2 linked regions of the Rhodothermus marinus genome follow. The main gene of each other region encodes a partner of the protein of the gene in region 2 in a complex. Links are inferred from orthologs where the notes say so. Each region holds a gene or a part of one and is shown on either strand. Other genes may lie near its edges.

Region 1 (15,479 bases), 110 kb from region 2 along the record:
GCCGCCGAGCAGCTCGGCCTGCCCTTCAGCACCTACCGTTATCACCTGAGCAAGGGCATCGAACGCGTCACCGAGTGGCTGTGGCAGCAGGAGGTGTATGGGGGGCCTGTATCCCGTTCCGGCGAAGAAAAAAATCGGTGTTGAGTGATGATGTAAACGCCGCCTTCCGCGCGCAATCACCTTGCTTAGCGCCGAACAATTATCTGGGCAAAGTTATTTGTGATAAAACACAGATAAACAGAACACAGATGATACGATCACACGGATAAGAACGGATCAGTCCTTAAGCTGTCCCCAAAGGGCGAGCTTTCGTTATGATCGGGATTGCGGGCCTCTCCTATCATTTTGAATTTATGAAATTCTTGCCTGCGGCGAAATGACTCGTTTCGAACCTCCGGACGACTTTAAATCTCCGAATTTTATCCAAGATCGACATCCGTTCGAATCAGTTCGATCTCTGAATCCGTGTTCTATCGATCTGCAGCTTGGCCGCGCCAGGAATTCGGGCATTCTGTGCTGCCTTGTCTCTTCACTTCTCGAAAAATCCCCCGTGTCTCCCATCCGAAAGAAGTCCATCCCCTGAGCTTTAGCAAAAATTCGGCAGATTTTCGTCTGGCAGTTTGGCAAAATCCGGCGTTTTCGTAGACCGTGCCGGGGAGAAATCCCTGAAAAGGAAGACCCTTCCGACACGGAAAAGTGAAGTGGGAGATCGAAGATGAAAAGGACGGAAACCCCTGTAGCCGGTTACGTACTGGGCCATTCGCAGCCCGAGCTGGAGCGGCTGGTCCAGCAGGGGCGCTTCTTCGGCGAACTGACCGAAATCATGCTGCTCAAGGCCGGCCTGGCTCCCGGCATGCGAGTGCTGGACGCGGGCTGTGGCGCGGGCGACGTGTCGTTCCTGGCGGCCAAGCTGGTCGGGCCGGAGGGCCTGGTCATCGGCGTGGACCAATCAGCGGAGGCCATCGCCTTGGCCCAACAGCGGGCGCAAAGCGCCGGGCTGAGCAACGTGCAGTTCATCGCCGCTGACCTGGCCGACTTTCAATTCGACGGCGAGCCGGTGGACGCCCTGATCGGCCGCTTTGTGCTGATGTACTTCCCCGACCCGGCGGCCGTGATGCGCCGGCTGCTGGCGTTCGTGAAGCCGGGCGGCATCGTCGCCTTCCAGGAGTTGGACCTGGCGCCGGCGCCCCCGGTGGAGATCATGTGCCAGCCCATCTGCGAGACCTACGTCGCCGCCGCAACGCGCATCACTCAGACCTTTGCCCGCGCCGGCATCGACGGCCGCACGGCCATCAAGTTGGGGCAGATTTTCCAGCGGGCAGGGCTGCCGGCGCCCCAGATGCTGGCGATGCTGCGGGTCGAACGCGGGGCGGATTCGCCCATCTATGAGTGGGTGGCACAGATTACTCGTACTTTGCTTCCCCTCATCCAGCAGACCGGCGTGGCCACGGCTGAAGCGGTGCAGGTGGACACTCTGGCCGAGCGCATGCGACGCGAAGCGGTGGAGAAGGACTGCACCCTGATCACCCCGCCGCTGATCGCCGCCTGGGCGTGTAAACAATAAGTCAGGGAGGCAACCATGATCGGCGCCTGGCTTGTCCAACGAAAAACCCCGGCCATCTACCAGGCCTTCAACCGCCACGATCTGAAGGCGGTGCTGTCGAACTTTGCCGATGACGTCACCTTCGTCTTCCCCGGCGACGTGCGCGCCAGCGGCGTCCATTCCGGCAAGGAGGCGGTGACCCGCTGGTTCGAGCAGTTCTTTGCGCAGTTTCCCACCCTGCGCTTCACCGTGCACCGGGTCGCGGTGGCCAACCTGTTCGACATGGTGGGCAACAACGTGGTGGTCACCCACTGGGACGTGGAAGTGGTCAACCGGCAGGGCCGGCGGGGGCAGAACAGCGGCGTGACGGTGACCACCCTGCGGCGGGGCAAGGCGGTACACATCCAGGATTTGATTTCATTTTCGACACAGGGCCGAACTTCCGGGCCGCCTGGGGGGAAGGAGGGTAAGTATGCAGGCTACTACGATGAGTCAAGGTACAGTATGCAAAGGCGCGGTCACCTATCAGGGCATCCGCTCCCCTTATCTGGAGAGCGGCGACCGGCGCAGTGAAGAGGCAGTGGTCTTCGTCCACGGCAACCCCGGCTCGTCGGAGGACTGGCGCGACCTGCTGGGCCGGGTGGGCCAGCTCGCCCGGGCCGTGGCCCCGGACATGCCCGGCTTCGGCCAGGCGGACAAGCCCAAGGACTTCGATTACACCGTGGAAGGCTACGCCCGGCACCTGGACGGCATCCTCAACCACCTAAGGGTGCGGCGGGCGCACCTGGTGCTGCACGACTTCGGCGGCCCGTGGGGCCTGACCTGGGCCGCCCAACACCCGGAGCGGCTCTGCAGCGTGACCCTGATCAACATCGGCATCATGCCCGGCTACCGCTGGCACTCCCTGGCCCGCATCTGGCGCACGCCGCTCCTGGGGGAGCTCTTCCAGGCCACAACGACCCGCTTCGGGTTTGGTTTTTTGATCCAGCGCACCAACCCCCGCGGCCTGCCCAAAGCCATGGTGGACCGCATGTACCGAGACATGGACTGGGGCACAAAACGGGCGGTGCTGCGCCTCTACCGGGCCACGGACAACCCCGGCCAGATGGCCGAGGCCCTGGGAGCGCTCTTCCGGCAACTGGACGTGCCGGCCCTGGTCATCTGGGGCGCAGCCGACCCGTACGTGCCGGTGCGTTTCGCCGAGCGGCAGCGGGAGTTCTTCCCCCGCGCCCGGATCGTGATTCTGGAGCAGAGCGGTCACTGGCCCTTCGCCGACGACCCTGAAGCCGTGGCCGGTGCGCTCATTCCGTTCTTGCAAAAGCAACTGGAAGCGTAAAGGAGAAAATCATGGCAGGTCAAAACCATACCATCGTCATCGGAGCCAGCATGGGTGGACTGCTGGCCGCCCGAGCGCTGGCCGACTTTTACCAAGAGGTGACCCTCATCGAGCGGGACGCCTTCCCGCCCATCGGCGAGAACCGCAAAGGGGTACCCCAGGGCCGGCATACCCACGCGCTTCTGCTGCGGGGCGGCGAGATTCTGGAGGGGTTCTTCCCCGGCCTGACGGCCGACCTGATGGCACAGGGCGCGCCCTTCCTCGACCGGCCCGAAAACGAGCTGATCTGGTTCGACGGCGGCGGCTATCACGCCCGTTTCACCAATGAGGACGGGCGAAACGGTGCGCTGATGGTCAGCCGGCCGCTGCTGGAAGGCTACGTGCGGCAGCGGCTGCTGGCACTGCTCAACGTTTGCGCCATCCAACAGTGTGACGCCTTGGGCCTGGTGCCATCGGAACGGGCCGGCCGGGTGAGCGGGGTGCGCCTCCTGCGCCGGGCGGAAGGCAGCGCCGAAGAGGTGCTGGAAGCCGACCTGGTGGTGGACGCCAGCGGCCGCGGCTCCCGGGCGCCGAAATGGCTGGAAGAGATGGGCTATACGCCGCCGGAGGAGGAACGGGTGACGGTCAACCTGGCCGGTGTAACCCGGCTTTATCGCCGGCGCCCGGAGCACCTGAACGGTGCGAAGGCGGTCATCGTCACCCTTTCCCCCGAACGCAAACGAGGCGCCGTCATGCTGGCTCAAGAAGGGGAGCGCTGGACGCTCACGCTGATCGGATTTGCCGGCGACGCGCCGCCGCAGGAGGAAGAAGGCTTTCTGGCTTTTGCAAGGAGCCTTGCCGCGCCGGAGGTCTATGAGGTGATCAAAGACGCCAAGCCGCTCTCCAATTTTCTCCCCTATCGGGTCAGAGCCAACGAGCGCCGGCGGTACGAACGCCTGACCCGATTCCCGGAGGGCTTCCTGGTTTTTGGCGATGCCCTTTGCAGTTTCAACCCGATTTACGGCCAGGGGATGTCGGTGGCGGCCATGGAGGCGCTGGACCTGCAGGATGAGCTGCGGCGGGGAAGCGAAGGGTTGTGGCGGCGCTTCTTCCGGCGGGCAGCCCGGAGCATCGACATCCCCTGGCAGATCGTGGTCAGCGGCGACCTGCGCTTCCCGGAAGCCGAGGGGAAACGTACGCCGGCTATCCACTTCATCAACGCCTACATGGCGCGGCTGCACCGGGCGGCTCACCGCGATCCGGTGGTGGCCCGAGCCTTCAACGATGTGGCCAGCCTGCTGGCCCCGCCGCAAAGCCTGATGCGGCCGGGCATCCTGTGGAGGGTGTTGCGGGGGTAATTGCCAATGGCCGCCCAGTTTTATGAAGGATAATAAACTCGCGGATGAAAAATGAGGTGATTAGTGAATATGGCGGCAAGCCTGTTAGGCTTGCTGGCTTTTGGATCACTGAATTGCCATGGCTCTGACCCTTGGTGGTTTAGTCAGAAGTGCCCTTCTGAGTAGAGCCACTTCGGCTGACGCCTTTGCGGCTTACTACAAATGCGTTCGTGCGCGTAGTCAGGCACGAAGCGCATCAGCGTGCCGTCAGGAAAAAGCGCCACCTCGGCTAACGCCTCCGTGGCTTACTACGAACGCGTGAAAAAAAAGGAAGGGCAAGCACCCCGTATCGCGCCGCTACAACCTCCTACCGTTGCTGCCTTCCGGCCCTGGCGGGGTTCAGAGGGAGCTGGCCGTACGGGACTTGCCCTTCCAGGCGCTTCTCAACGAAGCGAGGCGGGGGTGGGTTCCACGTCAACTCAGCCCGGCCGGGTCGATGTCGAGTGTGAGGCGGTAGGCGCGGGGCAGGGGTGGGAAGGTCTCCAGCGTCTGGCGCAGCAGCGACTGCAGTTGGGGCGCCTCGGCGCGGCGGGGCGTCCGGACGAGCACGTGGTAGCGGTAGCGTCCTTTGAGGCGTTCGTGCAGCGCCGGCGTGGGGCCCAGCACGTCGATCAGGTGGCCGCCGGGGTGCTGCTGGCGTACCTGCCGAAAATGTTCGGTCCAGCTCCGGGCCAGTTCGGCCACGCGCGCTTCGTCGGGGCCGCTGCACTCGACCACGGCCAGCCGGGCGTAGGGCGGATAGCCGAGCTGTCGCCGTTCGGCCAGCAGCTCGCGCGCCAGCCCGACGTAGTCGTGCCGGAGCAGGTAGCGGAAGACGCGGTGATCGGGGTTGCGCGTCTGGAGCAGCACTTCGCCGGGACGATCGGCGCGGCCGGCGCGTCCGGCCACCTGCATCAGGAGCTGAAAGGTGTGTTCGTCGGCGCGAAAGTCCGGCAGCAGCAGGCCCGTGTCGGCGTTGACCACGCCCACGAGCGTCACGCGCGGGAAGTCGAGCCCCTTGGCGACCATCTGGGTGCCGAGCAGGATGTCGGCTTCGCCCCGGGCGAAGCGGTCGAGCAGCCGGTGGTGGGCGCGGCGGCCGCGCGTGGTGTCGAGGTCCATGCGGAGCACGCGGGCCTCCGGAAACAACGTCTGCAGCGCTTCTTCGACGCGTTGCGTGCCGATGCCCAGCGGTTCGAGCGCCGCCGCGCCGCATTGCCGACAGGTGCCGGGGTGTCGTGTAGCGTAGCCGCAGTAGTGGCAGCGTAGCTGGTGCTGCACCTTGTGGTAGGTGAGCGTGACGGAGCAGTGCGGGCAGTGGGGCGACCAGCCGCACTCGGCGCATTCCAGCACGGGCGCAAAGCCCCGGCGGTTCTGTAGCAGGATGACCTGTTCGCCACGTTCTAAGCGTTGCGCAATGGCCCGCGCCAGCGGCGGCGCCAGTGGGTTGCCGTTGACCAGGCGCGTGTGGCGCAGATCGACGAGGCGGACGCTCGGCAGTCGGGCCGGCGTGTGCCCGACGGCCGGTGCCCGCCGGCGCATTTCCAGCAGCGTGTACTTGCCGCTTCGGGCGTTCAGGTAGCTTTCGAGGCTGGGCGTGGCCGAGCCAAGCACGCAGACGGCCCCGTTCAGGTAGGCGCGGTAGACGGCCACGTCGCGGGCATGGTAGCGCGGGGCCGGATCGAACTGCTTGTAGGAGCGCTCATGCTCTTCGTCGACCACGATCAGCCCCAAGTTTTCCAGCGGAGCCAGCACGGCCGAGCGCGGACCGATCACGATGGGGTAGCGGCCGGCACGGAGCTGACGCCAGGTGTCGTAGCGCTCGCCGTCGCTCATGCGCGAGTGCAGCACGGCCACCTCGTCGCCGAAATGGGCGCGGAAGCGCCGCACTGTCTGGGGCGTCAGGGCAATCTCGGGCACCAGGATGATGCCCGTCCGTCCCTGAGCGCGCACGCGCTTCAGTGCGGCGATGTACACTTCGGTCTTGCCGCTCCCGGTAACTCCGTGCAGCAGGAACGTCTCGAAACGCCGCGCCTCGATCGCCTCGGTAATGCGGTCCAGCGCCGCCTGCTGCTCCGGGTGGAACGTGACCGGGGCGGCCTCGGGTACCGGTTCGGCCTCCAGCGGCGAGCGGATCACTTCTTTTTCGACCAGTTCCAGCACGCCCAGCTCGACCAGCCGACGCAACGTGGCCGGCGAAGCGTCGGCGCGGGCAAGCAGTTCGGCTCGGGTGGGCTCAGCAACGCCCTCCAGCCGCAGCGCCTGCAGGGCCGTGACAAGTGCCCGCTGACGGGCGCCCCGCAGCTTCTCCAGCACCGCTTCCTGGGCGGCGGGTGTCCGGTAGGCCGGCGCAAAGCGTACGTGCTGCTCCTTCTTGATCTGGACGCGCGGGGCTTCGAGCGATTCTTCGAGCTGGAGCCAGCCTCTGGCGACCAGCCGGTGCAGCAGCGCGTAGGACGCGAAGCGCAGCTCCTGGCGCAGGCGGCGGATGGTGGTGCCCGGATGCTCAGCCACGAAGCGAAGCACGGCCGCCGTGCGTTCGCCGGGCGGCTCCGTCGGCGGTTGGCCAGGATACAGGCGGCGGCGGCTTTCGATCTCGAGACCGGGAGGCAGCGCGGCGCGGATGACCTCGCCCCAGCCGCATACGTAATAGTCGGCCATCCAGCGCGTCAGGCGGAGCAGCTCGTCGGTCAGCGCCGGGGTGTCGTCGAGGACGTCCAGGACGGATTTGAGCGGCGAAGGGAGCGGATCGGGCGGCGGTTCGGGCACCACCACGCCGGTCAGGTGTCGCCGCCCGAAAGGCACCAGCACCCGGCAGCCCGGCTGCACGGCTTCCCGCCACTCCGGGGGGACCCGGTACGAGAAGACCTGCATCAGCGGCAGGGGGAGGGCAACCTGCACGATGTCGGGTGAAGCCGTCATGGCCGTCGGCGTGGGCCTCAGGCCTCCAGCAGCAACGCCTGGCGGAAGGCCGCCACGTTCTGGGCGATGGATGCGTGGCGGTTGAAGATGGCGCTTCCGGCCACGATCACCGTGGCGCCGGCCCGCACCACCTCGGCCACGTTGTGCGGATAGATGCCGCCGTCCACTTCGATGTAGGCGTGCGAACCGATAGCGTTCAGCATACGGCGCAGGCGCTGCACCTTCGTCGTGCTGGAGGGGATGTATTCCTGACCGCCGAAGCCGGGATCGACGGTCATCACCAGAATCAGATCGGCCAGCGGCAGCACCTCCTCCAGGGCCGAAAGGGGCGTGGCCGGGTTGAGCGCCACGCCGACCTTTTTGCCGAGGCAGCGAATCTGATCCAGCGCCCGGTGCAGATGCGGCGTGGCCTCCACGTGGACGGTCAGGTTGTCGGCCCCGGCGTGGGCAAAGTCTTCCAGGAAGCGTTCGGGCCGCTCCACCATCAGGTGCACGTCGAGCACGGCGCCCAGCTCATCGGCCAGCGGGCGAAGCGCCTCGACCACCAGCGGCCCCATCGTGATGTTCGGCACGAAGTGGCCGTCCATCACGTCGATATGGATCCAGTCGGCGCCGGCCTCCAGCGCTTCCCGGCATTGCTCGCCCAGCCGGGCAAAGTCGGCCGACAGGATGGAGGGCGCCAGGATCACCATGGATCACGAAAACAGGGCCACGCCGAGGGCAATCAGGATCACGTTCGCCAGCCCGATGGGCAGCAGGTATTTCCAGCCCAGCGTCATGAGCTGGTTGTATTTGAAGCGCGGGAAGGTCCAGCGCACCCAGATGTACAGGAAGGCGAAGAAGCTCGTCTTGGCCAGCAGCGACAGGAACTGCAGCAGGCCCAGCAGCACGCTCCCTTCCAGCGCGGGGAAGGCTTTGAGCAACAGCGGCTCGAACGGCACCAGATACCCGCCGAAAAAGAGCGTCGCAATCACGAACGAGGCGACGAACAGGTTCACGTACTCGGCCAGGAAAAACATGCCGAACTTCATCCCGCTGTACTCGGTGTGGTAACCACCGACCAGCTCCTGCTCGGCCTCGGGCAGGTCGAACGGCAGCCGGTTCGTCTCGGCGAAGGCCGTGACGATGAAGATCAGCGCGCCGATCGGGTTCGTGAACACGTGCCAGCCAAGGATGGCCCACCCGTCGCGCTGGGCTTCGACGATGGCGCTCACGTTCAACGAGCCGGCCTGCAGGATCACCGAGAGCACGGCCGTGCCCATGGCCAGCTCGTAAGAGATCATCTGGGCCGAAGAGCGCAGTCCGCCCAGCAGCGAGTACTTGCTGTTCGAGCTCCAGCCCGCCAGCGTGATGCCGTAAACGCTGATCGAGGTGAGCGCCAGAATGGCCAGCACCCCCACGTCGATGTCGGCGATCACCACGCCCCGCGCAAACGGGATGAGCGCTGGCACCGTCATCGCGATCGTCACCATGATGGTGGGCGCCAGCGCATGGATGAAGCGGTTGGCCTGGGCCGGGATGATGTCTTCCTTGAAGAGCAGCTTGACCACGTCGGCGAACGGCTGCAGAAACCCGGCGGGACCGACGCGGTTGGGACCCGGCCGGTGCTGGATGAAGCCGGAAATTTTGCGTTCGGCGTACACCAGCACCGACGCCGTCAGCAGCATGGCGTTGATGATCAGGAAAGCGATTAGCGCGGTCCAGTACAGCGGCAGGTCCATTGTATGGCGGCGGGTTGTTTGCCTGTTGCTTTCCGGTCGGGAAAACCGTAACGTCAGAAAGTACACCGCCGAAGCCCAGTTGTGCAACTGCTGGCGCAATTCGTGAGGCTTCGGCGGAGGTTTTGAGCGAGAATTCAACGGTGTAACCCGGCCGACTCGCTTCCGTAGACACTTGCGACCTGTTTCACCAGACCCGATAGGCTCATGTCTCGCTGGTTGTTTTTGATCTGCATGCTGGGGCTCGCCGCGACGCTGCAGGCGCAGGTGCCCCCACGACCGTATCTGGACCAGTTGCCGCCGCTGCTGGACCGCGAACTGTTCTTCGGCGATCCGGAAATCTCCGGGGCGCAGCTCTCACCGGACGGCCGCTGGCTGACCTTCCTCAAGCCTTACAACGGCGTCCGCAACATCTGGATCAAAGGCATCGACGAGCCCTTCGAGGCCGCCCGACCGCTGACGGCCGACGAGCGGCCCGTGCCCGGCTACTTCTGGAGCGAAGACAGCCGCTACGTGCTGTACGTGCAGGACAAGGGCGGCAACGAAGACTTTCACGTTTATGCCGTCGATCCCACGCTTCCGCCCGATCCTGAAACGGGCGTGCCGCCGGCGCGTGACCTGACGCCCTACGAGAACACGCGGGCCGTCATCTACGCGGTGCCCGAGGCCACGCCCGGGCAGATTCTGGTGGGGCTGAACGACCGAGACCCGCGCTGGCACGACGTGTACCGGATCGATCTGGCCACCGGCGAACGTACGCTCGTGCTCAAGAACGAGCAGGAGCTGGCCGGCTTCACGTTCGACCTGGAAGGCCGTCTTCGGCTGGCCACGCGCATTGCCGAAGACGGCAGCACGGAAATCCTCCGGGTGGACGGCGACTCGCTGACGCCGGTCTATACCTGCTCGGTGGAGGAGTCCTGCAGTCCACTTCGCTTCCATAAAGACGGCCGCCACGTCTATCTGATTACAAACCGGGGCGATCGGGACCTGACTGAACTGGTGCGCTTCGATCCGGAAACCGGCGAAGAAACGTTCGTGGAACGCGATCCGGAAGGTGAGGTGGACTTCGGCGGGGCGGCGTTTTCGGATCGGACGGAAGAACTGATCGCCACCTACTACGTGGGCGACCGGCTCCGGATCTATCCGAAGACCGAGGAACTGGCGCAGGATCTGGAATTTCTCAGGTCGCAGCTTCCGGAAGGGGAGCTGTATCCGGGCTCGACCACCGAAGACGAACGGCTGATGCTGGTGACGGTGCAGCGCGACGTGGATCCGGGTGCCGTGTACCTGTACGACCGGCAGCAGCGTCGGGTGGAGCTGCTCTACCGGAGCCGGCCGGAGCTTCCGAGCGAGCACCTGGCGCCCATGAAAGCCATTCGCTACCGGGCACGTGATGGCGTCGAGATTCCGGCTTACCTGACCCTCCCGAAGGGCGTCGAGCCGCGGGGTCTGTCGGCCGTGGTGCTGGTGCACGGTGGTCCGTGGTCGCGCGACATGTGGGGCTACGATGCCTTCGCGCAGTTCCTGGCCAACCGGGGCTACGCCGTGCTGCAGCCCAACTTCCGGGGATCGTCCGGCTACGGGAAGGCCTTTCTCAATGCGGGTAACAAGCAGTGGGGTACGGGCGTGATGCAGCACGATGTCACGGACGGCGTGCGTTACCTGATCGAAAGCGGCATTGCCGATCCGAACTACATCGCCATCATGGGCGGCTCCTATGGCGGGTACGCCACGCTGGCCGGACTGACCTTCACGCCCGAGCTGTATGCGGCCGGCGTGTCGATCGTGGGCCCCTCGAACCTGCTCACGCTGCTCAAGACGATTCCGCCCTACTGGGCGGCTGCACGGCGGATTTTCGACACGCGCGTGGGCAATCCGGACGATCCGGCCGACCGGGAGCGGCTGAAAGCCCAGTCGCCGTTCTACCACGCCGACCGCATTCGGGCGCCGCTGCTGGTCATCCAGGGCGCCAACGATCCGCGCGTCAAGAAGACCGAAAGCGACCAGATCGTGGTGGCCGCCCGCGACAACGGCGTAGAAGTGGCCTACATGGTGGCGCCCGACGAAGGGCACGGCTTTCGGGGCGAAATGAACCGACTGGCCATGATCGCCGAGATCGAGCGTTTCCTGGCGCGGCATCTGGGCGGGCGCTATCAGGAGGAGATGAGTCCGGAGCTGGCGGCACACCTGGCCTCGCTCATGGTGGACCCGGCCACGGTGACGCTTCCCGACACGCTGGCGCTGGCCCGGGCGCAGCGCGGGGCCCTTCCGGAAGCAGACGGCGACCGGATCCGCCCCCTCAAACTACGCTACGAGACCACCATTCAGGTGCAGGGTCAGACCTTCACGCTCGGCTCGGAGCGTACGGTGCAGGCGGTGGAGCTGGAAGGCCGCCCGGCGTGGATGATCGTCGATCACGTGCGCATGCCCATGGGCGAGACCGCCGACACGTCGTGGGTGGATCGGCGTACGCTCCGGCCCATCCGACGTGCGGCGCGGGGTATGGGCACGCTGGTGTTGACCTATGCGGACGAGCGGATCACCGGCCGGATGCAGTCGCCGATGGGAGCGATGGCGATCGATAAGGAACTGGACGCACCGGTTGTAGGAGACGGCGGGGCGTTCGATCTGTACGTGGCCGGGCTTCCGCTGACGGAAGGCTACGAGGCGACGCTTCGCATATTCAATCCGCAGCAGCAGGAGGTGCGGCCCGTGAAGCTGCAGGTGACCGGCACGCAGACGGTCGAGACCCCGGCCGGTACGTTCGAAGTGTACGTGGTGCGTCTGGAGATGCTCGACGGTGGGCCGGGCAGCGGTACGATGCACGTACTCCGCGAGGCGCCGCACTTCAGCGTACTGACCGAGCAGCAGCTTCCGGCCCAGATGGGCGGCGGCACGGCCGTCACCCGGCTGGTTGTGCTGGAACAGTAGCGCCATGTCAATCCCGACAAAAAAGGGCGACCGGTGGTCGCCCTTTTTTGTCGGGGAGGTCCCTGTCAAACAGCGTGAGTGGCCGCGCAGGGTTGTGTTTCTCCTGCATTCTTAACGGGCCGGGGGCACGCGCGGCGACGGAATTGCGTATTTTTGAGGGATTCCTGAACGCGCAGACCAAGCAGTCAACGTCGGTACCGATAGGCATGAAGCGCTTTAAGCAGGTTGAGCAGTTTCGGCATCCGGAGATCGAGCACGAAGTCCTGCGCTGGTGGAAAGAGCGCCAGATCTTTCCGCGGAGCATTGCGCAGCGGGAAAACGGACCTACCTTCTCTTTCTACGAAGGGCCGCCCACGGCCAACGGCAAGCCCGGCATCCATCACGTCCTGGCCCGGACGATCAAGGATATCTTCTGTCGCTACAAGACCATGAAGGGCTTCCGCGTGGAGCGGAAGGCGGGCTGGGACACGCACGGGCTGCCCGTGGAGATCGAGGTTGAAAAGGAGCTGGGCCTGGAAGGACGGGCGCAGGTGGAGGCATTCGGTATCGAAAAGTACAATGCGGCCTGCCGCCGGAGCGTGCTGCGCTACAAGGAACTCTGGGACCAGCTCACGGAGCGGATCGGCTACTGGGTGGATCTCGAACACCCGTACATCACGTTCGAAAACACCTATATCGAAACCGTCTGGTGGCTGATCAAGCAGATCTACGAGAAAGGGCTGCTCTACAAGGGCTACAAGATCCAGTGGTACAGCCCGGGCTCCGGCACGGTGCTCTCCTCGCACGAGGTGAGCCTTGGCTACAGGGAAGTGGACGACCCCAGCGCGTACGTGCGCTTCCCGGTACTGGGGGCCGAACGCACCTACCTGCTGGCCTGGACGACGACGCCCTGGACGCTCATCTCGAACGTGGCACTGGCCGTCGGGGCCGACATCACCTACGTCAAGGTGCGCCGTGAAGACCCGGAACGGGGCACCGAGTACCTGATCCTGGCGCAGGATCGACTGGACGTGCTGCGGGACGAGTCGGTCGAGGTGGTCGAGACCTTCCCGGGCCGGGCGCTGGTCGGCACGCGCTACGAGCCGCTGTTTCCGTACTTCAAGGATCGCTTCAAGGAAGGGGAAGCCTGGCGGGTCATCGCGGCCGACTTCGTCTCGACCGAGGAAGGGACGGGCATCGTGCACATGGCGCCGGCCTTCGGTGCCGAGGACTACGAGGCCGCCCAGAAGGAAGGGTTGCCCATGATCAATCCGATCACACCCGAGGGCACCTTCACCGACGAGGCGCCGTTGGTGGCCGGCCTGTGGTTCAAGGACGCCGACAAGGTCATTCTGCGTGATCTGCGACAGCGCGGGCTGCTCTTTCGCCAGGAAACCTACCGGCACAACTACCCGCACGACTGGCGCAAGGGCACGCCGCTCATGAATTATCCGGTCGAGAGCTGGTTCATCCGGACCACGGCCGTCAAAGACCGGATGATCGAACTGAACCAGACGATTCACTGGCACCCGCCGTCGATCGGAGAGGGACGCTTCGGCGAGTGGCTGCGCAACAACGTGGACTGGGCGCTGAGCCGCCAGCGTTACTGGGGCACACCGCTCCCCATCTGGCAGAGCGACCGCAATCCGGACTACATCGAGGTCATCGGTTCGATTGAAGAGCTCCGGCAGAAGCTGGGCGGCACGTTTCCGCCCGAGGCCTACAACCCGGAGACCGGCGAGCTGGACCTGCACCGGCCTTTTGTGGACCGGCTCACCTGGCCGGCGCCCGACGGTGGCACAATGCGCCGCGTGCCCGACCTGATCGACGTCTGGTTCGACTCGGGCGCGATGCCCTTCGCCCAGTGGCACTACCCGTTCGAGAACCAGGAAGCCTTCCGGCGCACCTTCCCGGCCGACTTCATTGCAGAAGGCGTCGATCAGACGCGCGGCTGGTTCTACACGCTGCACGCCATCGCCACGATGGTGATGGACAGCGTGGCCTTCCGGCACGTGGTGGTCAACGGCCTGGTGCTCGACGAGAAAGGTGAGAAGATGTCCAAGTCGAAGGGCAACGTGGTCGATCCCTTCGACGTGGTCGAGCGCTACGGGGCCGATCCGGTGCGCTGGTACATGATCAGTAACGCGCCGCCGTGGGAGAACATCCGCTTTTCGGAGCGCGAGCTGGAGGCCACGCGGCGTCGCTTCTTCAACACGCTGGAGAACGTCTACGCCTTTTTCGCCACGTATGCGAACGTGGACGGCTTCGTCTATCCCGCCGAGCGCATGCCCGTCGGCGAACGCACCGAGCTGGACCGCTGGATCATCAGCCGGCTCAACAGCACGCTGGCCGAGGTGGAGGCGGCCTACGAGGACTATCACCCGACACGGGCGGCGCGGGCCATCGAACGCTTTGTGGACGAGCTGTCGAACTGGTACATCCGGCGTTCGCGGCGGCGCTTCTGGAGCGCCCGTACGGGCGAGCAGGAGAACGAGCGCGACAAGCAGGCCGCCTACCAGACCGTCTACGAATGCCTGGAGACCACGGCGCTGATGATGGCGCCCATCGCGCCGTTCTTCAGCGAGTGGCTCTACCGGGCGCTTCAGGAAGGCAGCGAGGTGAAGGGGCCTGAGTCGGTGCACCTGGCCGACTTCCCGAAGGTGGACCAGTCGGTGATCGATTCGGTGCTGGAACAGCGCATGGCGCTGGCGCGGACGATCGTCTCGATCGTGCTTGCGTTGCGCAACCAGGCCCGGATCAACGTCCGGCAGCCGCTCCCCCGCATTCTGGTGGTGACGGGCACCGGCGTCGATCGCGAGGTGGTCGAGTCGGTGCGGCCGCTCATCCTCGAAGAGGTCAACGTCAAGGACATCGAGTACGTCGAGGGCACCAGTCGTGTGGTGCGCCGCACGGCCAAGCCGAACTATCCCCGGCTGGGGAAGCAGCTGGGCAAGCTCATGAAAGGCGTGGCCGCCCGCGTGGCCCAGCTCACGGAGGAGGAGATCGATCGGTACCTTCGGGAAGGGAAGCTGGTGCTGGAGGTGGACGGCCAGCAGGTGGAACTGGGTCCCGAAGATCTGGAGATCAAGAGCGAAGGGATCGAAGGCTGGCTCGTGGGTCAGGAAGACGGCGTGACCGTGGCGCTCGACACGAACCGGACCGAGGAACTGCTTCTGGAAGGGCTGGCCCGCGAGGCCATCAACCGCATCCAGAATCTGCGCAAAAAGGCCGGATTCGAGGTGACCGACCGCATCGTGGTCAGCTACCGGGCCGAAGGACAACTGGCGCGTGCGCTGGAGCGGCACGCCGACTGGGTCCGGAACGAGACGCTGGCCGTAGCGTTGCAACCGTCCGAGCAGCCTACGGGCACCCACGTAGAGACGTTCGACATCGATGGGGAGACCTTCACGGTAGGCGTACAACGCGTGCCGGTAGCGACCACCACAGGACAGCAGGCCTGATTTCCTGCCTGCTGCCTTTGTTTTTTAGAGCTTTTGGGAGGCGGTAACATCAAGTTCGGCAGGTACTATGGCGGAAAAGTACGAGCAGGAGCACAACGCCACGCCGAATCCGGAGGCGTCGGCGCAGGAAGCCGCGGAGCCTGTGCGTCGGACTCCGTTCACGGACGAAGAGCTGGAATACTTCCGGCAGTTGATTCTGGAGAAGCGCCGGCAGGCGGTGGAGGACATCGAGCG
Region 2 (15,557 bases):
GAAGCAACCCTCGAAGACGCCGCCATCCTGCTGGCCTATGCCAACAAGGTGATCATCGTACCCGGCTACGGGATGGCCGTGGCCCAGGCGCAGCACCAGGTGCGCGAGCTGGCCGACCTGCTGCAGGAACGGGGCGTGGAGGTCAAGTATGCCATTCACCCCGTCGCCGGTCGCATGCCCGGACACATGAACGTGCTGCTGGCCGAGGCCAACGTGCCCTACGACCAGCTCTACGAAATGGACGAGATCAACGACGAGTTCGCCACGGCCGACGTGGCGCTGGTCATCGGTGCCAACGACGTGGTGAACCCGGCCGCCCGCTACGACAGAAACAGCCCGATCTACGGCATGCCGATCCTGAACGTCGATCAGGCCAAGACCGTGCTCGTGCTCAAGCGCAGCCTGCGGCCGGGCTACTCGGGCATCGAGAACGAACTGTTCTACCTGCCCAACACGCGCATGCTCTTTGGCGATGCCAAGGAGTCGCTGATTAAGTTGATCAACGAAATCAAAAACCTGTAGGCAGATTCTCGACTGGAGATAAAACAAAAAGGCCGGGCCTGCAAGCCCGGCCTTTTTGTGTTCACGGCAGACCTCTGTCACAGCCCAGCTTCAGCCGCCGGGGCATCAATCAATTCGGTTATCCACCAGGTGGGCAGCGCGAAGGCAGCCCGGTGCACGTCGGGATTGTAGTAGCGACCCGTTAGCAGGCGCTGGGGCTCGCGCACGGAATGGCCATCCTTGGTGCAGGCTACGAAGGCCATTTGCGCCCCCACGTAGGTGAAGATCGTGGCCTGATAGACTTCGACGCGGGGGAACACCTGCCGCAGGCGGGCTACGCCATCCCGCACGACCGGGCCGTCAAACAACGGCATGCACAGGTGACGGGCAAACACGCCGCCCGGCTTCAGACAGGCCCAGGCGTTGCGGATGAATTCCGGCGTGAAGAGCACCTCGCCCGGGCCGACCGGATCGGTGGAGTCCACCAGAATGGCATCGAACGGCCGCTGGCGTGCGGCTTCCTCGGCCACGTACTGCGCCGCGTCGCCGATGATCAGCGTAACCCGCGGATCGTCGTAGTTGCCGTTGAAGCCCAGGTATTCCTTGCAACGCTCGATGACCACCTGGTCGATTTCTACCATGACGACGCGCCGGATCCAGTCGTGACGCAGCACCTCGCGCAGTGTGCCGCCGTCGCCTCCGCCGATGATCAACACCGAAGCGTCGTTCATGCTGGCCGGCAACGCACCCAGCAGCGGGACGTGCGTGAGCATTTCATGATAGATGAACTCATCGCCCTGCGTGGTCTGCAGATTGCCGTCCAGCACCAGCACGCGCCCGAAGAAGGGGTGCTCATAGATTTCCAGTAGCTGATAGGGCGTCTGCTCTCGATGGAGCAGCCGCATGCGAAGGCCCAGCGTTATATCGTCCGTACCTGTTTCGTACCACCAGATTGGCTCGTTCTCCGAAGCAACTCCAAATTCTGCCATCCCTGTTACATGTTGCGTCACATAAGCAGAAACCGCATAGCCTACCGCTGCATAAGCCTTCGGGTTTCTGCCAGTGGAACCTTTTCCGCGGGATTGAACATTCGAGCCACCAAAAACGAAGAGCTATGGCCGAGCAGCAGGTTCTGGACGTGCCTGCCATCCGGGAGCGACTGGCCTGGATTCAGGAGCGGATCGAACGCGCCTGCCGGCGGGCCGGACGCAGCCCCGACGAGGTGACGCTCATCGGCGTGACCAAGACGTTTCCCGTTTCGGTCGTACAGGCTGCCTACGAAGCTGGATTGCGTCACTTCGGCGAAAACCGGGTGCAGGAGCTGGTGGCCAAGGCGGCCGTGCTGCCCGGACGCATCGAAGGAGGCGACGTTACCTGGCACATGATCGGCCACCTGCAGCGCAACAAGGCAAAAGACGTGGTGGCCCATGCCGACTGGCTGCACAGCCTGGACAATCTGCGGCTGGCCGAAACGCTGGAACGCCGGGCGGCCATGGCCGATCGCGTGCTGCCGTGCTTCGTGGAGGTGAACGTCTCGGGCGAACCGACCAAATTCGGACTCGAACCCGACGCCGTCCATGACTTTCTGGACGCGCTGGCGCCTTTCGAGCATCTGGAAATCGTGGGACTCATGACGCTGGCGGCTCCCGCCGAAGATCCGGAAACGGTGCGCCCCCAGTTTCGATTGCTGCGCCGGCTGGCCGAAACCTACAACCGCCACAACAACCCGCGCGTGCAGCTGCGCTACCTGTCGATGGGCATGAGCGGCGACTTCGAGGTGGCCATTGAAGAAGGAGCCACCCATGTGCGGATCGGAAGTGCGCTGTTCGGACCACGCCTGGAGCCATGAGGTGCGAAATGGTGCTTTTTTTCCTATCTTTGACTGAACGCTGACGCATCCGGTATGCCCTCATGAAACTCACGCCGCTGGACATCCGCAAGCAGGAATTTACGCGCGCTTTTCGTGGCTACGAAGTAGAAGAAGTACAGGCGTTTCTGCAGACCGTCTCGGAGCAGTGGCAGCAGCTGCTGGATGAACAGCGCCGGCAGGCCGAACGCATCCGCGAGCTGGAAGAAAAGCTGGAACACTACCGGCGGATCGAAGAAGCGCTGCAGCAGGCGCTGGAGACGGCCCGCGAGAACGCCCGCCAGACGATAGAGCAGGCCGAGCGAAAAGCACGGCTTATTCTGGAAGAAGCCCGGACCCGGGCCGAAGAGATCCGCTGGCAGGCCGAGCAGGAGCGCCGCCAGTTGCAGCAGCGCATCGCCGAGCTGGTGGAGCGGCGCGACGAACTGATAGCCCGGCTGCGCGCCTTCCTGCGGGCGGAAATGGAGGTGCTGACCAAATTCGAAGAACGGGCACAGGCCGCGGAGTCGGAAGCACCGGCCGTTTCCGAGTCCGTTTCGGTGTCGGCGCCCGCCGAGGTGCAACCCGAAGCTCCCGTCGAGCCGGAGCCTTCAGCCGCTCCGGAGATGTCTGCAGTGGCGCCTGAAGAGGGCACACCGCAGGAAGCAGTGCAGGACATGGAAAGCGAGCCGGAGCCTGAAGCGCCGCCCATGGTGCCGCGCTTCACCACGTTTCAGTCGGAACCCGAAGCGATGGAAACGGAGCCGACCGCGTCTGAAACTGCTGTTCCTCCGGAACCACCGGAGCCGTCCACGCCGTCGGAGCCCCCCATTGAGCGTAAGGGGTGGACGGTGCGGAGCATTGTGGGCACGCCGCCGGCTTCACAGACGCCGGTCGAACCACAGGAGAGTCCACCAAAGGCTGAGCAGACGAACGAGGAATTTGAAAAAATCCGTCGTATCCTGAGAGACCTGGACTGAAAGAAAAGCCATGCAGGAGTCGCTGTTCGACATCGAAACGTACCGCCGTCAGGTCGAAGAGGCGGCCGTCTACATCCGTGAGCGCACGCAACTGCGGCCGCGGCTGGGTATCATCCTGGGAACCGGGCTGGGTGAGCTGGCCCGCGAGATCGAAGCCGAAACCACGCTTTCCTACGACAACATCCCGCACTTTCCGCTCTCGACGGTCGAGTCGCACCACGGTCGGCTGATCGTCGGCCACCTGAGCGGCGTTCCGGTCTATGCCCTGCAGGGACGCTTTCACCTGTACGAAGGGTACACGCCCCGTCAGGTCACCTTTCCGGTGCGCGTGCTGGCCACGCTGGGCATCGATACACTCTTCATTTCGAATGCGGCCGGCGGCATGAACCCGCTGTTTCGTCGGGGCGACCTGATGCTGATCACCGACCACATCAACTTGCAGGGCCAGAATCCGCTGGTCGGCCCCAACGTCGACGAATGGGGCCCGCGCTTCCCCGACATGAGCGAGCCCTACGATCCGGAATTGCGCCGGCTGGCCGAAGAAAAGGCGCTGGAACTGGGCATCAAGCTGCAGCAGGGCGTGTACGTGGCCGTGCTGGGGCCGAACCTGGAGACGAAGGCGGAATACCGGTTCCTGCGGCTCATCGGCGCCGACGCCGTGGGCATGAGCACGGTGCCCGAGGTGATCGTGGCCCGGCACATGAATCTGCGCGTGATGGCCATCTCGGTCATCACGGACGAATGCTTCCCGGACGCGCTCGAGCCCCTGTCGCTCGAAGCGGTGCTGGCCGCCGCCGCCGAGGCCGAACCCCGTCTGACCCGGCTGATGAAAGCCGTGGTGGAAGCCGTAGGCCAGCAGGCGGCCGCCCCTTCAACCTGAAGTATCGCCGTGTCCGATGCTGCCGTGGGAGGGTGAAATCTGGGACGAGGAGCGCTGGGAAGCCTACCTGAAGGCGCGGCGACGTCAGATCGACCGCCTGCTGGAAGATTATTTCATGTTTACCCGCTACGATCCCTACCCCGAAGGTGCGTCTTCCGATCAGGTGCGTGCCTGGAAGACGCGCCTTCGGGCTTTTCTGGAAGAACGTGGCTGGAGCGCCGAGGCCATCGACGGGCTGCTGCGGGCCCGCGAAGAACGCTTCTTTTTCGAAGGAGAAGCCTTCTCCGGGGAAGAGGAGGAGACGTTGCTGCCCGAAGCAGAAGCCTGCCGGACGTTGATGGCCCGGGCGCGTCAGCTGGCCGAAGCCGTGCAGGAATGGGCCAACCGGCTGCCCGGCACGCACAAAACCAGTGCACTGGTACACTTCTGCGCCAGCCTGGCCCAGATTCCGCTGGAACTGGCCGAAGGACACCTGCTGGGCTACGAACGCGAAACGCTCGGCGGCAACATCGTGTGCGCACGCCACGCGCTGAATACGGCCAACCGGGCGCTGGAGGCGCTCGCTGAACTGCGCACGGCGCCTTACATGACGACCGAGCGATACCACAGGCTCTACGAAGACGTCTACGAACTGCGTAACGCGCTGGCCCTGCACGTGCAACGCCTGCGCGCCCGCTTTCAGGTGGGGCTGGACTGATCCACCGGGAGCGGCGCCGTCTCCGGCTGCCAGCCCAGCCGCAGCGACAGATCCCGGGTGGTCTCCAGCACGACCGGAGCCAGTTCGGCCAGGCGACGCTCCGGAAGCCGCACGGCCGGCGCCGACAGGCTGAGCGCGGCCACCACACGACCCGTCGCGTCGCGCACCGGTGCGGCCAGACAGCGCACGCCGATCTCTCGCTCTTCCCGGTCAACCGCGTAACCCAGCCGGCGCACCCGCTCCAGTTCCTGCAGCACGGCATCCACCCGGGTCAGCGTGTGTGGCGTAAAGGCCGCCAGCGGTTCGGGTCCCAGCAACTGCCGCACCTCTTCTTCCGAACGCCAGGCCAGCAACACCTTCCCGACGCCCGTGCAGTGCAACGGCACGCGGGCACCCAACTGCGTGAACATGCGCAGCATCTGACGGCTTTCGACCTGCTGAATGTAAACGGCCTCGGCCCCGTCGAGCACCGCCAGGTTGACCGTCTCGTTGACGCGGGCCACCAGCCGCTGCATGGCCTCCAGCGCCAGCGACGAAAGGCTGTTCGGATGACAGAAAGCCTGGCCGATCTGGTAGGCCCGTAGTCCGATGCGCCAGAGGCCGGAGAGCTCGTCCCAGTCGACAAAGTGCCGCCGCCGCAACGTCTCCAGTAGCCGATAGGTGGTGCTCGGCGTCAGTTCGGTGCGTCGCGCCAGTTCGGACAGCGAGAGCGCTTCGCCGCTGCCCAGCTCTTCGAGCAGGCGCAGCCCGCGTTCCAGCGCCCGCACCCCGGTCGGCTCACCGGTGCGGGCACGTCCGGGTTTTCGCGTGGCCATGATCGATCCGGGTTTGTTTTTCGTTCAATGGAAATTAATTTCGTATATTGACAAAGTCAAGAGGAAGTTGTAAGTTTGGTGCAGCGCAACCGGCAACCATTTCTGGAGGGACCCATGCAAGGCATCGAGATTCGAGGCGCGCGGCTGCCCGAAGCCGAACAGGTGCTGACTCCTGAAGCGCTGGACTTCGTGGCCGGGCTGCACCGCGAGTTCAATGCGGTGCGCAAGGGATTGCTGGCCCGCCGCGCGGAGATCTGGGCACGGCTGCTCGAAGGAGAACGCCCCGATTTTCTGCCGCACACGCGGCACATCCGCGAGGGCGACTGGAAGGTGGCGCCCTGTCCGGACGATCTGCAGGATCGGCGTGTGGAGATCACCGGGCCGGTAGATCGCAAGATGATGATCAACGCGCTGAACTCCGGGGCACGGGTCTTCATGGCCGACTTCGAGGACGCGCTCTCGCCCACCTGGGAAAACGTGGTGCGCGGTCAGAAGAACCTGATCGATGCCGTACGCCGCACGCTGGAGTATACCTCGCCGGAAGGGAAGGAATACCGGCTGGGGGAGAAGCTGGCCACGCTGCTGGTGCGGCCGCGTGGGTGGCATCTGGAAGAGCGGCACGTATGGATCGACGGCGAGCCCGTCAGCGCCTCACTGTTCGACTTTGGCCTGTACTTCTTCCACAATGCCCGAGAACTCCTGGAGCGGGGAAGTGGACCGTATTTCTATCTGCCGAAGCTGGAAAGCCATCTGGAAGCGCGGCTCTGGAACGAGGTGTTCAATTTTGCGCAGGATTACCTGGGCATCCCGCGCGGGACAATCCGGGCCACCGTGCTGATCGAGACGATCCTGGCCGCGCTGGAAATGGAGGAAATTCTCTACGAGCTGCGGGATCATGCCGCCGGACTGAACGCCGGGCGCTGGGATTACATCTTCAGTTGTATCAAAAAATTCCATGCGACGGCGCCCATCTTCCCGGATCGGGCGCAGGTGACGATGACCGTACCGTTCATGTATGCCTACACGGAACTGCTGGTGAAAACCTGCCACCGGCGCGGGGCCCATGCCATCGGCGGCATGGCCGCCTTCATTCCCTCGCGGCGGGACCCTGCGGTCAACGAGCGCGCGCTGGCCGAAGTGCGCAAAGACAAGGAGCGGGAGGCCGGACAGGGCTTCGACGGCACCTGGGTGGCCCATCCCGATCTGGTGCCAGTGGCCGAGGAGGTGTTCAACCGCTACCTGGGCGATCGGCCGCACCAGAAAGACCGGTTGCGTGAAGATGTGCAGGTGACGGCCGACGATCTGCTGGACTTCCGGGTGCCGGGCGGGCGCATTACCGAAGGCGGCCTGCGCAACAACGTAAGCGTGGCGTTGCAGTATCTGAACCAGTGGTTCTCGGGCAACGGGGCGGCCGCGATCTTCAATCTGATGGAAGACGCGGCCACGGCCGAGATCGCCCGCGCGCAGCTCTGGCAGTGGGTCCACCGCGAGGCGCGTCTGGACGACGGCCGGCCCATCACGCCCGAACTGTACGCGCAGGTGCGTGAGGAAGAGCTGGCGAAACTGGGCGGGCGCGACACGGCCCATTACCGCGAGGCGGCCGAGGTGCTCGACTACCTGGTGCTGTCCGATTCCTTCATCGAATTCCTGACGTTTCCTGCCTACGAACGTCTGCTGCAACTGGAAATGGTGCCGGGCTGATCGCGGCCGTGGTGCTTGCGCCCCTTGACGGAATGGGCTTGATGTAATGAAAAAAACCCCGTGCGTTCCTGCGCACGGGGTTGCTTTTTTCGGTGAGCGGACTGGCCTACACCTCGGCGCCGATCTCGGCAAGGCGGACGCCCTCCAGGCCCATCGCCTCGTAGGTGGCGCCGGCAAAGGCCGGGATCGTCTCGGCGATCTCCTGCATGATGTACTTCGGGCCCTTGTAGCGGAGCGGATGGCCCAGCCGTTCGGCTACCTCGGGCAGGATTTCCCAGCTGGGCTTGCAGTCCACCTGGTGCTTTTCGTTGTACCAGCGGTCGTAGGGCGTACCGTGCTGGTCCAGGCGGCTTTTGCCGATTTCCTGCATCAACACGCGGTTGACCGTGCGGATGGCTTTGGCCGGGCGCACGCGCTGGGCATGCCCATCGCAGTTGACGTAGGTCCCGACAGTCTCGACCACCGTGGCGGCCGGGAGCGCCACGTCGGCCACGGCCAGCGTCTGGTTGGTCGTGTTGTAGTAGTGCAGGATGACGGGAATGTCGGCCAGCGCCTCGGCCGTGAAGAGCCCGGAGCCGACCGGATCGTCTTCGAGCACGTACACCGCCTGGATGTCGCCGCTTTCGAGGCGGTTCCGCACAAGGGCTTCGTCGACGGGCAGGATACCCAGTCGCTGGCAACCCTGGGCGTTGGGCGTGCGGTCGTCGGTGCGGAGCCAGCCGTCGCCATGGCCGGGCTCGATGTGGGGAATGTAAACGGGCGTGTCGGCGCCCAGTGCCTCGGCCAGCCGCTTGAGCAGGTAGTTGTCCTCGACGGTCGCGTAGGCCGAGCCCAGGAACAGGATGCGGCGGCCGTCGATGCCCGCAAGCAGCTCGGCCGCTCGGTCGTAGGCTTCTTCCCAGCGCACGCGCACGAGCCGACCGTCGCGACGCACCTCGGGGCCGTCCGGGCGGTTTTCGTTGAAGCGATGGTAGTCGAGCCGGTCTTCGTCGGGGAGCCAGTAGCCGTTGACGGCCGCGTTGGCGCGCGCCGTGATCTCGACGATCAGGTTGTCGCGCACCCAGTAGTAGCAGTTGGAGCCTTTTGCGTTCGTGATCGTGATCGAGGGCGTGGCGCTCATCTCCCAGGGACGCGCCTTGAAGCGGGCGTCGATGGACGTCAGCGCGCCCACCGGGCACAGGTCGATCACGTTCATGGAGTAGGGATCATCGAACTCCACGCCGGGCGGTGTGATCGGGTAGTTCCTGACCCCGCGCTCGATGATGGTGAGCTGGTGGCTTTTGGAGATTTCGTCGGTGAAACGCACGCAGCGCGTGCAGTTGATGCACCGCTCGGCGTCGAGCATGACGCGGGGGCCCAGCTTCACCCGCTTGGGCTTGTGCACCTTGAGAAACTCGAAGCGGGAGCCTTCGGGCCCGTACTTGTAGGCCTGAATCTGGAGCGGACATTTGCCGGCCTGATCGCAGATCGGGCAGTCGAGCGGGTGGTTGATCAATAGAAACTCCAGGTTGTCGCGCTGGGCGCGCGCCACCTTCTCGCTGGTGCGATGCGTTTTGACGACCATCCCGTCGGCCATGTCGAGCGAGCAGCTCGTCTGGAGCTTGGGCATGAACTGGATGACGGGCTGGCCGTTTTCGTCGAGCTTCGGTTTGCCGGTCTCCCGGTCGATGACCGGCATGCCCACTTCCACCAGGCACTGGCGACAGTTGGCCGGAATCGACAGCGCCGGGTGGTAGCAGAAATGGGGCAGCTCGATGCCGTGGTCCAGGCAGAACTGCAGCAGCTTGGGCCGCCCTTCGAATTCGTAAACCGTACCGTCTATGGTAATCCGGGGCATGGTCGTTCAGGTTTGTTCGATCAGATGATGGAGCGCCGGACGGTAGTCTTTATAAACGATCAGGTCATAGACAAAGTGGTTGAGCATTCGGTAGGCGTACAGGAAGTAGCCCAGTCGGGCATAGCGGAAGCCCCAGTACGGGGCGGAAAGCGACAGAAACGAGGTCGGAAACAGCACATAGTCGGGGAGCGCAAGGCGAAAGATCGCCGCCACCAGCAACAGCACGATGGCCAGAAAGCCGAAAATCATGCCCGCCATGGCCCAGGCCCGGTAGCGGTGCAGTTGATTCATGCGCCGCTCGACGAAGTCCGGATCCAGAAACTTGGGCAACTCATCCATCGGCATGCGCAGCCCCACTTCCCCGAGGTCGGGCAGCAGAGCCCGCACCGTTTCCTCGAAGAGCAGGTCGTCCAGCGACGGTGGGTAGGAGGAATGCCGCATGGGTTTACCGGGTTGGTGCCAGGTCGATGCCCGTCGGGACCAGGCTCGGCTTGCACTTGGCCTCGAACTCTTCGCGGAAGCGAAGGATGGTGTAGCGTACAGGCCAGGCGGCGGCGTCGGCCAGGGCGCAGACCGTGCGGCCTTCCATCTGGTCGCACAGGTCCAGCAGCAGGTCCAGGTCGCGCAGGCGGCCTTCGCCCTCGTCGATGCGCGTGAGGATGTTTTCGAGCCAGCCGGTGCCTTCACGGCAGGGGGTGCACTGGCCGCAGCTTTCATGCGCGTAGAAGTGCGCCACGCGCCGCAGCCACGAAACCATATCGGTGTCTTCGTCGAGCACGAGCAGGCCGGCCGTGCCCATCATCGAACCGGCCTCGCGCAGCGACTCGGCGTCCATCGTCACGCCGTCGATCATGTCGGCGCGCAGGGGCGGCGTGGAGCTTCCGCCCGGGATGACGGCCTTGAGCTTTTTGCCTCCGCGGATGCCACCGGCTACCTCGTAGATCAGATCGGTGATCAACATACCAGTGGGATATTCGTAGACGCCGGGGCGGTTGACGTGGCCCGAGATACCATAGAGCACCGGGCCGGGGTGGTTGGGCGCGCCGATAGAGGCAAACCATTCACCACCGTTGCGCAGAATGAGCGGGACGTTCGCCAGCGTTTCCACGTTGTTGATCGTGGTGGGGTAGCCCCACAGGCCCCGCTGGGCCGGAAACGGCGGCTTGATGCGCGGGTAGGCCCGCTTGCCTTCGACCGACTCCATCAGGCTGGACTCCTCGCCGCAGATGTAGGCACCGGCTCCCTTGTGGATCACAATGTCGGCCGAGAAGTCCGTGCCCATAATGTTCTTCCCCACGTAGCCTTTGGCGTAGAGCTTTTCCAGCTCCCGCTCCATGTGCTCGATCCACCGGGCATATTCGCCGCGCACATACAGGTAGCACGTGCGCACCGACATGGCGTAGCAGGCAATCAGAATCCCCTCGAAAATCTGGTGGGGATTGAACTCCATGAGCTGGCGGTCCTTGAACGTGCCCGGCTCGCTTTCGTCGCCGTTGCAGCACAGGAAGCGGGGCCGATCGTCCACCGGGGGCATGAAGCTCCACTTCAGCCCGGTGGGGAAGCTGGCGCCGCCCCGTCCGCGCAGCTTGCTTTTTTTGACTTCTTCGATGACCGACTTGGGATCCCAGCGGTCGGAGGTCAGCACTTCGCGCAGGGTCTGGTACCCTCCGTGCTCCTCGTAGACTTCCAGCCGGTGCAGATCCCGAATGGGTGGGAGCAGCACCCGCTTGTGATTCCGCCAGTCTCCGGCTTTACTCTGGGCTCCGTTCGTAGCCATATGCACAGCAGGTTAAGCGCGAGATTCAGGAAACAACCGGGCAACTTCAAGGGAAGCCCCGGGCCGCGCCAGGGGCACAATCTGTTCGTGCGGTGCCAGCACCATGCGCTGCTGGTAGGCGTCGCCTTCAGGTCGGCGATGGACTTCAAGCACACCGTCGAGGAGGTTGACGATCCAGTATTCGGGAATGCCGGCACGGGCGTAGAGCGCGGCCTTGCGCGTGCGGTCGAACTGCAGCGAGGCATCGGCCACCTCCACCACCAGCACCGCCGTCGAAGGATGCGCCTCGACGTAGTCGTCGATGGTACCTTCGACGACGGCTACGTCGGGCTCAGGCTCACTGTAGGGACCAAGCGCCAGCGGACCCTGAACCCGCACAACGTAACCGGGACCAAAAATCGTGCGCAGTGCTTCTTCCGTTTTAAGCACCGCGGTAAAATGACGGGCGCTTTGCGGGCTCATTTTCTGGAGGATTTCGCCGTCGATGAGTTCGAGGCGGGCGTCGGGATCGATGAGCCCGACTTCGGCCAGTTTTTCGAAGGCCTCACGCGTCCAGCGATATGTCTGCACCGCCTCCATCATCGTCAGGGCAACAGTTCGGCCACCGCGATTTCTACCTCCGGTCGGGCCAGCGGCCGCACATGGTCCTGGGTGCGTAGCACGTGGCGCTGCTGGTAGGCGTCGCCTTCGGGTCGGCGATAGACCTCGAGCACGCCGTCGAGCAGATTGACGATCCAGTATTCGGGAATGCCGGCGCGGGCGTAGAGCGCGGCCTTGCGCGTGCGGTCGAACTGCAGTGAGGCATCGGCCACCTCCACCACCAGCACCGCCGACGAGGGGTGTTCGTCGCGATACCGACGCGGCGCACCCTCGACGACGGCCACGTCGGGTTCGGGCTCGCTGTAGGGACCCAGCGCCAGCGGCAACTGCACGCGGATCGTGTAGACTGGTGGGGTAAAGATCGAGCGCAATGCCTCGGCGACCAGCAGGACGGCCGTGGCATGCTGGCTGGATTGCGGGCTCATTTTCTGGAGGATTTCGCCGTCGATGAGTTCGAGGCGGGCGTCGGGTTCAATGAGCCCGACTTCGGCCAGTTTTTCGAAGGCCTCGCGCGTCCAGCGATATGTCTGCACCACCTCCATCATCGTCAGGGCAACAGTTCGGCCACCGCGATTTCTACCTCCGGTCGGGCCAGCGGCCGCACACGGTCCTGGGCGCGTAGCACCATGCGCTGCTGGTAGGCGTCGCCTTCGGGTCGGCGATAGACCTCGAGCACGCCGTCGAGCAGGTTGACGATCCAGTATTCGGGAATGCCGGCGCGGGCGTAGAGCGCGGCCTTGCGCGTGCGGTCGAACTGCAGTGAGGCATCGGCCACCTCCACCACCAGCACCGCCGAAGAAGGATGCGCCTCGACGTAGTCGTCGAGGGTGCCTTCGACGACGGCTACGTCGGGCTCAGGCTCACTGTAGGGATCCAGCGCCAGCGGCAACTGTACACGCACGTCGTATCGATCCAGCGGAAAAACGCTCCGAAGCGCTTCTTCAATCCGGCGGATGGCCGCAGCGTGGCGACTCGATTGCGGGCTCATTTTCTGGAGGATTTCGCCGTCGATGAGTTCGAGGCGGGCGTCGGGATCGATGAGCCCGACTTCGGCCAGTTTTTCGAAGGCCTCGCGCGTCCAGCGATATGTCTGCACCACCTCCATACGGCTCAGCGCGTGTGGTGGGCGACCGGCGGGGTCCGGTACGACTCGACGGCTTCGGCGTCCGAGCGCCGGTTGCCGCCCAGCTCCGCCTCGTCCTGGGGCAGCGTGAGCGAAACGAAGGGCGGCAGTTTGCCCTGTTTCAGATCCTCCAGCAGTTGATCGACCTTTTCCGGCGTCAGGTTGTGCACGTACGGCCCGTTGGATACCTGCAAGACCGGTGCCGAGCCGCAAGCCCCCAGGCATTCCACCTCCTGCAGCGTGAACAGGCCGTCCGGCGTGGTTTCGCCTTTGTGGATGCCCAGCTTTTCTTCGAGGTAGTGCAGGATGTCGTAGCCGCCGCACACCTGGCAGGTAAAGCAGGTGCAGACGTCCAGCACGTACTTGCCTTTCCTTTCCTTGTAGTACTGGGTGTAGAAGGTAGCCACGCCGTAAACCTGGGCATAGGGAATGCCCAGTTCGTCGGCTACCAGCTGGAGCACCTCCGGCGGCAGAAAGCCGAATTTTTCCTGGGCCAGCCAGAGCGTTTTCATCACGGCCCCGGCCGGCTCCAGATACTGCTCCTTGAAGCGGACAATCTGGGCCTTTTCCTCTTCCGTGAAGAAAAGCTGGTCGGCCGGAATTTGGGGTTCGGGATGCAACTCCGGCAGTGGTACGACTGGTTTTTTGATAAAGTCAGCCATCGGGCTTCCCGGTTGGTCGTTACTTGTCGGCTTCGCCCATGACCGGGTCGACGGTCCCGATCAGGATCACCATGTCGCCGATCATGGCGCCTTCCATCATGTATTCGAGGCCCTGCAGGTTCGAAAAGCTGGGTGCTTTGATGCGCACGCGCCACGGCTTGCCCGTGCCATCCGAGATGATATAGAAGCCCAGCTCGCCTTTGGGGGCCTCGATTGCGTGGTAGCTGTGGGCGCCCTTGGGCGGGCAGACGCCCACGTCGGTATAGAGGAAGTCGTGAATCATGCCCTCCATGGAGTAGTAAACCTCCTCCTTGGAGGGGTAGGCCAGCTTGGCGTTGTCGTTGCGGATGGGCCCTTCGGGCAGCCGCTCCAGGCACTGGCGGATGATCCGCACGCTCTCCTTCATTTCTTCCATCCGCACGAAGTACCGGGCCAGGCTGTCGCCTTCGGTGCGAATGGGGATGTTGAAGTCCACCTCGTCGTACTTCAGATAGGGCTCGAAGCGACGAATGTCGTAATCGACGCCGCTTCCGCGCAGGTTGGGGCCCGTAACGCCCAGTTCGATGGCTTCTTCGGCGGTCAGGACGCCAATGCCTTCGTTACGGTCGATCCAGATCTTGTTGCGGTTGATGATCTTTTCCCAGCCGGCCAGTTCTTCGGGAAATTCTTCCACAAAGCGGCGGATCATGGCGATGGCCGTCGGCGACAGGTCCGAGGCCACGCCGCCGATGCGGCTGTGCGAGACGGTGAAGCGGGCCCCGCACACTTCGTCGAAGATGCTGTAGATCTCCTCACGGTATTTGAAGGCCCAGAGGAAGACCGACACGGCGCCGGCATCCATCAGACCCACGCCCAGCCAGAGCAGGTGGCTGGAGATGCGGGCCAGCTCGCACATGATCATGCGGATCCACTGGGCCCGCTCGGGCACCTCGATGCCGGCCACTTTCTCGACGGCAAGGCACCAGGCCACGTTGTTGGAGTAGGGCGACAGGTAGTCCATGCGGTCGGTGTAGGGCATGAACTCCTGGTAGGTCTTGTGCTCGGCCACCTTTTCCAGGCCCCGGTGCAGGTAGCCCAGGTCGAGCACGCACTTTTCCATGACCTCGCCGTCGAGCTTGACGATGCACCGGAGCACGCCGTGCGTGGCCGGATGCTGGGGCCCGATGTTGAGGATCATCTCATGCTCGAGCGGGTCGGGCTCCCCGTCGCCGCCCGGCGGGCGATGCCGTTCTTCCAGCCAGGCGTGCTTGGTTTCCAGCCGGCGATAGATGGCCTCGTTGTGGCGGGGCCAGAAGTTGAACAGGCCGTGACGGTCGGGTCCTACAAGGCTTGGCGCCGTGCTCATGGTCGTCGCTTACTCAATGCTCGGAGACTTCCTCGTCTTCGGCCGGAGGCTCCTCGAAGCCCGGCGGCGGTACGTAGCCGTGCGCCCGTGGGAATGGGTCGCGCGTCAGCGGACCCCCCGGCGTCTGGGGCGGCAGGGGCAGAGAGCCCGGGATGCCCAGCAGCGGAAATTCTTTGCGGAGCGGATGGTACTCGAAGTCCTCCGGCATGTACATCCGCCGCAGGTCCGGGTGCCCTTCGAAGCGAATGCCGAACATGTCGTAGCATTCGCGCTCGTTCCAGTTGGCCGCCCGGTAGACGGACGTCACCGAAGGCACCACCGGGTTGTCTTCCTCGACGCGCACCTTCAGACGGATGCGCTTGCGCCGCTCGATAGAAACCAGGTTGTAGAACACCTCGAAGCGCCCCTCGTCGGTGAAGCGGTCGATGCCGCCCAGGTCGGCCAGGTAGTTGAAGCCCTGTTCCTCCTTCAGGAAACGGCACACCTCGACGATCTTGTCGGCGCGGACGCGCACTGTATGCTCGCCCGCGTACAGCTCCACTTCTTCGATCACGTCGCCAAAGCGCTCCTTCAGGGCTTCCACCACCTCGGGCACGTAGGTGCTCGCCTTGGCGTGGGGGTTCAGTTCATCCCCACGGGGCGGATCGACGGGCGTGAAGTAGAACTTCAGCGCCTCGGGCGTTTTCGGACGTTCGTTTCCGGTCTGTTCGGCCATGGCAGTTTCAGGTCGACTTCAGCGGCCGGTGCAATACTTCGCGTGCCACCGGCTCGTCTCCTTCCGGCGACAGGACGT

What was found.
Region 1: the proteins of nuoD (region 2) and nuoH are in contact, whole or in part, in a cryo-EM structure (PDB 6ZJN), measured with the Thermus thermophilus proteins. The link is inferred for Rhodothermus marinus from one-to-one orthologs. Residues at the interface, in WP_223903221.1 of Thermus thermophilus: Pro35, Ser36, Asp139, Gly141, Ala142; in WP_096411122.1 of Thermus thermophilus: Ala224, Glu225, Gln226, Glu227, Ala295, Trp297, Phe298, Arg299.

The regions. Positions count from the first base shown.
Region 1 is NZ_AP019797.1:2,566,025-2,581,503, reverse strand. Bases 6,865-9,742 are described here. They hold nuoH (NADH-quinone oxidoreductase subunit NuoH), read right to left. Parts: upstream 8,878-9,742; coding sequence 7,852-8,877; downstream 6,865-7,851. Other genes in these bases: GYH26_RS11145 (alpha/beta fold hydrolase), read left to right, coding at 9,082-9,742; rpe (ribulose-phosphate 3-epimerase), read right to left, coding at 7,174-7,848; priA (primosomal protein N'), read right to left, coding at 6,865-7,156. In the rest of the region: GYH26_RS11190 (ATP-binding protein), read left to right, coding at 1-144; GYH26_RS11185 (class I SAM-dependent methyltransferase), read left to right, coding at 716-1,564; GYH26_RS11180 (nuclear transport factor 2 family protein), read left to right, coding at 1,580-2,116; GYH26_RS11175 (alpha/beta fold hydrolase), read left to right, coding at 2,031-2,879; GYH26_RS11170 (FAD-dependent oxidoreductase), read left to right, coding at 2,891-4,216; more of priA, read right to left, coding at 4,670-6,864; more of GYH26_RS11145, read left to right, coding at 9,743-11,805; ileS (isoleucine--tRNA ligase), read left to right, coding at 12,012-15,245; GYH26_RS11135 (TraR/DksA C4-type zinc finger protein), read left to right, coding at 15,313-15,479. UniProt on the Escherichia coli protein: NDH-1 shuttles electrons from NADH, via FMN and iron-sulfur (Fe-S) centers, to quinones in the respiratory chain. The immediate electron acceptor for the enzyme in this species is believed to be ubiquinone.
Region 2 is NZ_AP019797.1:2,685,194-2,700,750, reverse strand. What follows is about bases 12,602-15,557. They hold nuoD (NADH dehydrogenase (quinone) subunit D), read right to left. Parts: upstream 14,765-15,557; coding sequence 13,439-14,764; downstream 12,602-13,438. Other genes in these bases: GYH26_RS11640 (NADH-quinone oxidoreductase subunit B), read right to left, coding at 15,487-15,557; GYH26_RS11645 (NADH-quinone oxidoreductase subunit C), read right to left, coding at 14,778-15,479; nuoE (complex I 24 kDa subunit family protein), read right to left, coding at 12,745-13,419; GYH26_RS11660 (Uma2 family endonuclease), read right to left, coding at 12,602-12,739. Also shown: GYH26_RS11725 (NAD(P)(+) transhydrogenase (Re/Si-specific) subunit beta), read left to right, coding at 1-522; speE (polyamine aminopropyltransferase), read right to left, coding at 600-1,490; GYH26_RS11715 (YggS family pyridoxal phosphate-dependent enzyme), read left to right, coding at 1,616-2,350; GYH26_RS11710 (DivIVA domain-containing protein), read left to right, coding at 2,413-3,327; GYH26_RS11705 (purine-nucleoside phosphorylase), read left to right, coding at 3,338-4,207; GYH26_RS11700 (hypothetical protein), read left to right, coding at 4,224-4,904; GYH26_RS11695 (IclR family transcriptional regulator), read right to left, coding at 4,886-5,719; aceB (malate synthase A), read left to right, coding at 5,834-7,420; GYH26_RS11685 (molybdopterin-dependent oxidoreductase), read right to left, coding at 7,527-9,257; GYH26_RS11680 (hypothetical protein), read right to left, coding at 9,264-9,698; NADH-quinone oxidoreductase subunit NuoF, read right to left, coding at 9,703-11,034; GYH26_RS11670 (Uma2 family endonuclease), read right to left, coding at 11,047-11,613; GYH26_RS11665 (Uma2 family endonuclease), read right to left, coding at 11,619-12,176; more of GYH26_RS11660, read right to left, coding at 12,182-12,601.